2 linked regions of the Desulfurobacterium sp. TC5-1 genome follow. Each later gene encodes a partner of the first gene's protein in a complex. Links are inferred from orthologs where the notes say so. Each region holds a gene or a part of one and is shown on either strand. Other genes may lie near its edges. The genes, in order: secA and secY.

Region 1 (3,468 bases):
TAGACACCATATCTATCAATCCAGATGCCCTTTTAAAGACAAGAAAGGCGGTTGCTGAAATAGAGAGAAAATTGGGACTATAGTAGCTTAACGGCGGGAAACGTTTCCCGCCGTTCCATCCAAATATTTTGACACTTTCCACTTATTGGTGTATCTTTAAATCGCCATGAAAAAGTTCAGAATTAATACGATTATAGTTGGATTTATCTTTTTGACCGTTTTTACCTGCGGAGAAGCGCCGGTAGAGGTTTTTTCGCCAGTTGGCTCTTCTGTAGAAACGGTTGCTGTTGTTAGCATTAAAAAAGAAATTGAACTTAGATTAGAAAAGATATCTTTCTTTTCCGCCTCAAAACGTTCCAAGCATGAAACAGATTCCATTTATACCTTTTCTGAAAATTCGCCGTTATTTTTCTGTTCTTTCACGAAAAGAGCTCTCCCGCCTCGTGCGTCACCTCTTATTTAAATTCATATGCTATTTTCATCTTTTCAATCACCTGCGATAAATTTAGAAAAAATCAGGAGGTCTTAAATGATAGATATTGTTCTTACGAAGCTTTTTGGCAGTAAAAACGAAAGAGCAGTTAAAAAAATGAAGCCGATTGTCGAGAAAATAAATGCGCTGGAACCTGAGTTTGAGAAGAAGAGTAAAGAAGAGCTTCAAGCCCTCACGGCTAAATGGAAGGAAGAACTTTCCAAGATAAAGGATGTAAAAGAACAGTTTAAATACATGGACAGGATTCTGCCTGAGGCTTTTGCAGCCGTTCGTGAAGCTGCAAAGAGAACTCTTGGAATGAGGCACTACGATGTACAGCTTATAGGTGGTATGGTTCTTCATCAGGGGAAAGTTGCTGAGATGAAGACCGGTGAAGGTAAAACGTTGGTGGCAACGCTTCCCGTTTATCTTAACGCACTTGCAGGAAAGGGTGTTCACGTTGTTACCGTTAACGATTACCTCGCCAAGAGGGATGCAGAGTGGATGGGTCCTGTCTATAACTACCTTGGCATAACTGTTGGTTATCTTCAGAACAGCATGGAAAAGCCGGAAAGAAAAGAGATGTATTTAAGGGATGTAACATACGGAACCAACAGTGAATTTGGATTTGATTACCTCCGTGACAACATGGCGTTTTCAAAGGATGAAAGGGTTCAGAGAGAGCTTTTCTACGCGATAGTTGACGAAGCCGATTCTATTTTGATTGACGAAGCAAGAACGCCGCTAATTATCTCTGGTCCTTCAGAGGAAAATGTTGATATCTACTACATTGCCGATTCTATCGTTAGACAGCTTAAAAAAGAGAAGCACTTTACCGTTGATGAAAAGAACAAAACTGCTGTTTTAACAGATGAGGGGATAAGAGAAGTTGAAAAAATTGTTACGAAAATGACGGGTATAAAAGATTTTAATCTCTATGATCCTAAATTTGCTGACCTGCTCCACGGAATTATACAGTCTCTGAGGGCTCACCACCTTTTTAAAAAGGATGTTGATTACGTTGTAAAAGATGGCAAGGTAATTATCGTAGATGAATTCACAGGGAGGATAATGCCGGGAAGACGCTGGAGTGACGGTCTCCATCAGGCTGTAGAGGCAAAAGAGAAGGTTAAGATAGAGGCTGAAAACCAGACACTTGCAACGATAACGATTCAGAATTACTTCCGTCTCTACAAAAAGCTTGCTGGAATGACCGGTACAGCGGAAACGGAAGCGGCAGAACTGAAAGAGATTTACGGACTTGATGTTGTTGTTATTCCTACCAATAAACCGGTTATAAGAATAGACCATCCAGACGTTATCTATAAAACAATGAAGGCAAAGTACGATGCTGTTGTTAAGGAGATAGAGAAAAACTACAAAAGGGGAAGACCTGTTCTTGTTGGAACAAACTCTATTGAAGCTTCAGAATATCTATCCATGCTTTTAAAGAAAAAAGGAATTCCACACAACGTTCTTAACGCTAAATATCATGAGAGGGAAGCGGAGATTGTTGCCCAGGCTGGGAGGCTTGGTGCTGTTACGATAGCAACAAACATGGCTGGTCGTGGAACGGACATTCTTCTTGGTGGCAATCCTGAATATATGGCCAGGCAGGAACTTAAGAAGAGGGGAATAACGCCGGAAAAGGTAGGTGAAGAAAAGTACGAGGAACTTCTTAAAGAGGAAACGGAAAAGTTTAAGAAGATAACGGAAGAAGAAAAGAAAAAGGTTATAGAGCTTGGCGGCCTTTACATCATAGGAACTGAAAGAAACGAGGCCCGTCGTATAGACAATCAGTTGAGAGGTCGTGCAGGGAGACAGGGGGACCCCGGAGAATCAAGATTTTTCCTCTCTCTTGAAGATGATCTTTTGAGACTTTTCGGTTCTGACAGAATTAAGAAGTTAATGGAAATGATGAACGTTCCGGATGACGAGCCAATAACACACAAGATGGTTTCAAAAGCCCTTGAAAATGCACAGAAAAGGGTTGAGGACCAGAACTTCCAGATAAGAAAGAGACTTTTAGAGTACGATGAGGTTTACAACGTTCAGAGAAAGGTAATTTATGAGCAGAGGAATAAACTGCTTGATGGAGAAAACTTTAAAGAGGATATTCTCTACATGATTGAAGAGGTTGTTTGGAAGCTTATAGACCTTTATGCTCCGGAAAATATTATTCCTGATGAATGGGATTTCGAAGGATTGAAGAGGGCATTAGAACTTCGTTTCGGTCTTGAGTTTGATATCCCTTCGTCGTTTAAAGAACTTATGGAGATGAAAGTTGAAGGTGCGGTTGATGAGAGAGATAAACTATTCCATCTCATTTACGATAGACTTGTAAAGGAGTATGAAGAAAAGGAAAAACTCATAGGAAGCCAGCAGTTGAGAGAGATAGAGCGTCTCATTATGCTTCAGACACTTGATCACTACTGGAGACAGCACTTGAGAGCGTTAGACCACATAAAAGAGAGTATTGGCTGGAGGGGTTACGCTCAGAAAGATCCAATTGTTGAGTTTAAGAAGGAGGCGTTTATACTGTTTGAGGAACTTATTTCCAGAATAGAAGATGCAACGGTTGACGGTATATTTAACTATTTTAAATATGTTGAAAGCCAGATAGAAGAAAGTGGAAATAAGGCCTGAGGCTTAAAAGGTTTCAGGCCTTTACAAATCTGTTAATTTATGTTATGGTAATGTGGGTTAAGGGAGGGAAAATGGTGAGGAAGTTGTTAATTGCTGTAGCTTTATGCGTTCTGCCGGTAACTGCAAGGGCAGATTTATATGTTGTTAGAAGAGGCGATTCCCTCTACAAAATAGCCCGCAAATACCATACAACTGTTGAGACAATAAGACGCCTGAATGGTATAAGAGGAAAACTTTTAAGGCCCGGCCAGCGTTTAATTGTTCCCGGTAGAAGCCGGTTTGCAAAGCCGAAAAAGAGCGTTGCCACGATAAATCTACTTGAAACGGAGGCGAGAGAACTTTCGGAAGCC
Region 2 (3,263 bases), 890 kb from region 1 along the record:
TAGGGCTGTTATTAAGGCTCTTGAAAAACTTAAACTTCCTGAAGAGTTTGCCCAGCTTCGTGGTGTATCTACCGAAGAGCTTAGAAGACGCTGGAAGCTTCCGGGAAGAAGAATTACGCCGGAAGGCGAGATTATCAGGAGGTAATAGATGGCTAAGGTTAAGATAACGCTTGTAAGAGGGCTTGCCGGAAAGAGTAAAAAGAAGAGAGCCACACTTGAGGCTCTTGGTCTGAGAAAAAGAGGAAGAAGCACTGTTAAAGAGCTAAATCCTGCTATCGAAGGGATGATAGATAAGGTTAGAGAGCTTGTAAAAGTAGAACCACTGGAGGAGTGAAATGGAACTTAAATTACATAACCTGAAACCAAATAAAGGTGCCGTTAGAGAGAAAAAGAGAGTTGGTAGAGGTCATGGTTCTGGTGTTGGTAAAACTTCCGGTAGAGGGCAAAAAGGCCAGAAGGCTCGTTCCGGATGGAGTGGTGGAACAAGACCAGGATTTGAAGGTGGACAGACACCTCTTTACATGAGATTTCCAAAAAGAGGATTTTCTAATTATCCTTTCAAGAAAGAGTATGAAGTTGTTAACGTTAAGGACCTTAACAGGTTTGAAGAGGGAACGGAGGTTACTCCTGAGGTTTTGGCTTCTGCAGGACTTGTTGCGAGAAATAAGCCTGTGAAGATTCTTGGGGATGGAGAGATTAACGTTAAGCTTACAGTTAGAGCCCACAAGTTTTCTGCATCTGCCAGGGAAAAGATAGAAGCAGCAGGTGGCGTTTGTGAGATTATAGAGAGGTAATAAATGAACCTTTCCAAGATATTTGCCAATGTGTTTGAAGTACCGGAATTAAAGAAGAGGCTTCTATTTACGTTTGCGCTCCTTGCCGTTTTCAGGCTTGGAGCGCATATACCAACTCCGGGTATTAATGTTGCGGCTCTTTCTGAATTTTTCCAGAGAGCACAGGGGACGATGTTCGGTTTTATGGATGCCTTTTCCGGTGGTGCGCTTTCAAAGCTGACAATTTTTGCACTTGGCGTTATGCCTTACATCAGTGCTTCCATTATAATGCAGCTTTTTACCGTTGCGTTTCCATCTCTTGAAAAACTTGCAAAAGAAGAGGGTGAGTACGGAAGGAAAAAGATTAACCAGTACACCCGCTACGGTTCTGTTGCACTTGCGTTTATTCAGGCTTTGGGTATAGCTATAGGCCTTCAAGGCATGAAAAGTCCTTCAGGTATACCTGTAGTGCCAAATCCCGGTTTCACATTTATTTTTGTCTGCGTTACCACGCTGGTAGCTGGTTCAACATTCCTTATGTGGCTTGGCGAGAAGATAACGGAACATGGTGTTGGTGAAGGTATGTCACTGCTTATCTTTGCAGGTATTGTCAGCAGAATACCTTCATCAGTTATAAACGTGATTACGCAGTTTAAAAGTGGAGAACTTTCACTTTTTAAATTGATAGGAATTATCCTTATTATTCTTACAATGACTGCACTTGTAATATACGTTGAAATGGCAGAAAGGAGAGTTCCTCTTCAGTATGCCAAACGCTCAACGCCTCAGGTTGGCGGAACATACACCAGTTTTCTGCCTATAAAGCTTAACCCTGCTAACGTTATTCCTATTATCTTTGCGGCATCAATTATGATGTTTCCAGCAACAATAACAAAGTTTATCCACGCTTCCTGGGCTCAGAAGATAGCTCAGATTCTTACACCTGGAACACCAACCTATCTGATTATTTACGGTGTGCTTATCTTTTTCTTCACCTACTTTTACACTGCAGTTATCTTCAATCCTGAAGAGATTGCCGACAACCTTAACAAGGCAGGTGGTTTTATTCCGGGTGTTAGAGCCGGTAAAGACACGGTTGAATATCTTGACAGGATCGTTTCAAGATTGACCTTTGCAGGTGCCGTTTTCCTTACAGCCATAGCTATTGTTCCTCTCATAATTATGCAGAAAATGCATTTCCCGTTTTACTTTGGCGGAACGGCACTTCTGATCGTTGTTGGTGTTGCCCTTGATACATTGAGAAGGATAGAGGCTTTTGCTCTGAACGTTTCTTACGAAGGATTCTTAGGAAAGAGGAAGAGACGCAGGAGAACTGGATTTGGGGGAGTAAGATGATAAAAGTTATATTCCTGGGACCTCCGGGAGCCGGTAAGGGGACTCAGGCTGTGAGAATAGCGGAAAAGTATGGAGTTCCTCACATTGCTACCGGTGATATCCTCAGGGCGGCTGTTAAAGAGGGAACGGAGCTTGGAAAGCTTGCAAAGTCTTACATGGACAAGGGAGAGCTTGTTCCTGATGATGTAATAATAGGCATTATAAAAGAGAGGCTTTCTCAGGATGATGTTAGAAAGAACGGTTTTATCCTTGATGGATTTCCAAGAACGCTTCCTCAGGCTGAAGCTCTTGATGAACTTTTAAAAGAGATAGGAATGGAACTTGATAAGGTTATCTACCTTAACGTTGAAGATGAAGAGATAGTTAAAAGACTTCTTGCAAGAGGAAGGGCAGACGATAAGGAAGACGTTATCCGCAATAGGCTTGAGGTTTACAGAAAACAAACAGCACCTCTTATCGATTACTACACCAGCAAAGGTCTTTTGGCAGAGATAAACGGTGTTGGGGATATTGACGAAATTACAGGTAAGATAGAAGAGGCAATAGGAGTAAATGGTTAAAAGGATTAAACCAAAGATAATTTTGAAAAGCCCTGAAGAGGTAGCCAGATTAAGGAATGCAGCGGCTCTAACTATGGAGATTCTCCTTAAAATAGGAGAAGAGGTAAAGCCGGGAGTATCAGCTCTTGATATAGATAAGCTTGCTAAAAGTTACTGTAAAGAATACGGTGTAAAACCGGCCTTTTTAGGGTATGCTGGCTTTCCCGGAGCCATCTGTGTTTCTGTGAATGAAGAGGTTGTCCACGGTCTACCGACGAAGAAGAAGGTGTTTAAAGAGGGAGACATTGTCAGCCTCGATTTTGGCGTTATAAAAGATGGATTCTATGGTGATGTTGCCATAACGTTTCCAGTCGGGAAAATTTCGGAAAGCGCTGAAAGGCTCTTGAAAGTGACTAAAGAATCTCTCTACAAAGGTATAGAGCAGGCTTTGCCTGGAAACAAGCTTATAGATATTTCCAGGGCTGTACAGAGGTACGTTGAAGGGCACGGTTTTTCGGTTGTAAGAGACTATGCAGGACACGGCCTTGGCAGATCTCTCCATGAAGAGCCGCAAATAACAAACTACGTTTACAAA

Evidence for each region.
Region 2: the proteins of secA (region 1) and secY are in contact, whole or in part, in a crystal structure (PDB 3DIN), measured with the Thermotoga maritima proteins. The link is inferred for Desulfurobacterium sp. TC5-1 from one-to-one orthologs. Residues at the interface, in WP_004082002.1 of Thermotoga maritima: Glu261, Ala262, Arg263, Lys300, Ala301, Arg302, Thr303, Ile304, Ile305, Leu323, Tyr324, Asp325, Pro326, Val329, Ser330, Tyr333, Ile336, Lys340, Phe345, Val349, Glu363, Phe364, Tyr374, Ser375, Gly376, Gly377, Glu393, Ile395, Thr482, Ser483; in WP_004081795.1 of Thermotoga maritima: Glu108, Gly109, Glu110, Glu111, Ala236, Glu237, Arg238, Arg239, Ile240, Thr241, Ile242, Gln243, Tyr244, Ala245, Arg246, Arg247, Val248, Thr249, Gly250, Arg251, Arg252, Val253, Tyr254, Gly256, Ala257, Ser258, Thr259, Tyr260, Leu261, Pro262.

Annotation. Positions count from the first base shown.
Region 1 is NZ_ATXC01000001.1:359,424-362,891, forward strand. What follows is about bases 177-3,323. They hold secA (preprotein translocase subunit SecA), read left to right. Parts: upstream 177-529; coding sequence 530-3,118; downstream 3,119-3,323. Other genes in these bases: H153_RS0101825 (hypothetical protein), read left to right, coding at 177-463; H153_RS0101835 (C40 family peptidase), read left to right, coding at 3,190-3,323. In the rest of the region: ppsA (phosphoenolpyruvate synthase), read left to right, coding at 1-83; more of H153_RS0101825, read left to right, coding at 167-176; more of H153_RS0101835, read left to right, coding at 3,324-3,468. UniProt on the Escherichia coli protein: Required for protein export, interacts with the SecYEG preprotein conducting channel.
Region 2 is NZ_ATXC01000001.1:1,248,014-1,251,276, reverse strand. The notes cover bases 22-2,963. They hold secY (preprotein translocase subunit SecY), read left to right. Parts: upstream 22-797; coding sequence 798-2,129; downstream 2,130-2,963. Other genes in these bases: map (type I methionyl aminopeptidase), read left to right, coding at 2,682-2,963; H153_RS0106495 (adenylate kinase), read left to right, coding at 2,126-2,689; rplO (50S ribosomal protein L15), read left to right, coding at 336-794; rpmD (50S ribosomal protein L30), read left to right, coding at 149-334; rpsE (30S ribosomal protein S5), read left to right, coding at 22-145. Outside these bases: more of rpsE, read left to right, coding at 1-21; more of map, read left to right, coding at 2,964-3,263. UniProt on the Escherichia coli protein: The central subunit of the protein translocation channel SecYEG. Consists of two halves formed by TMs 1-5 and 6-10.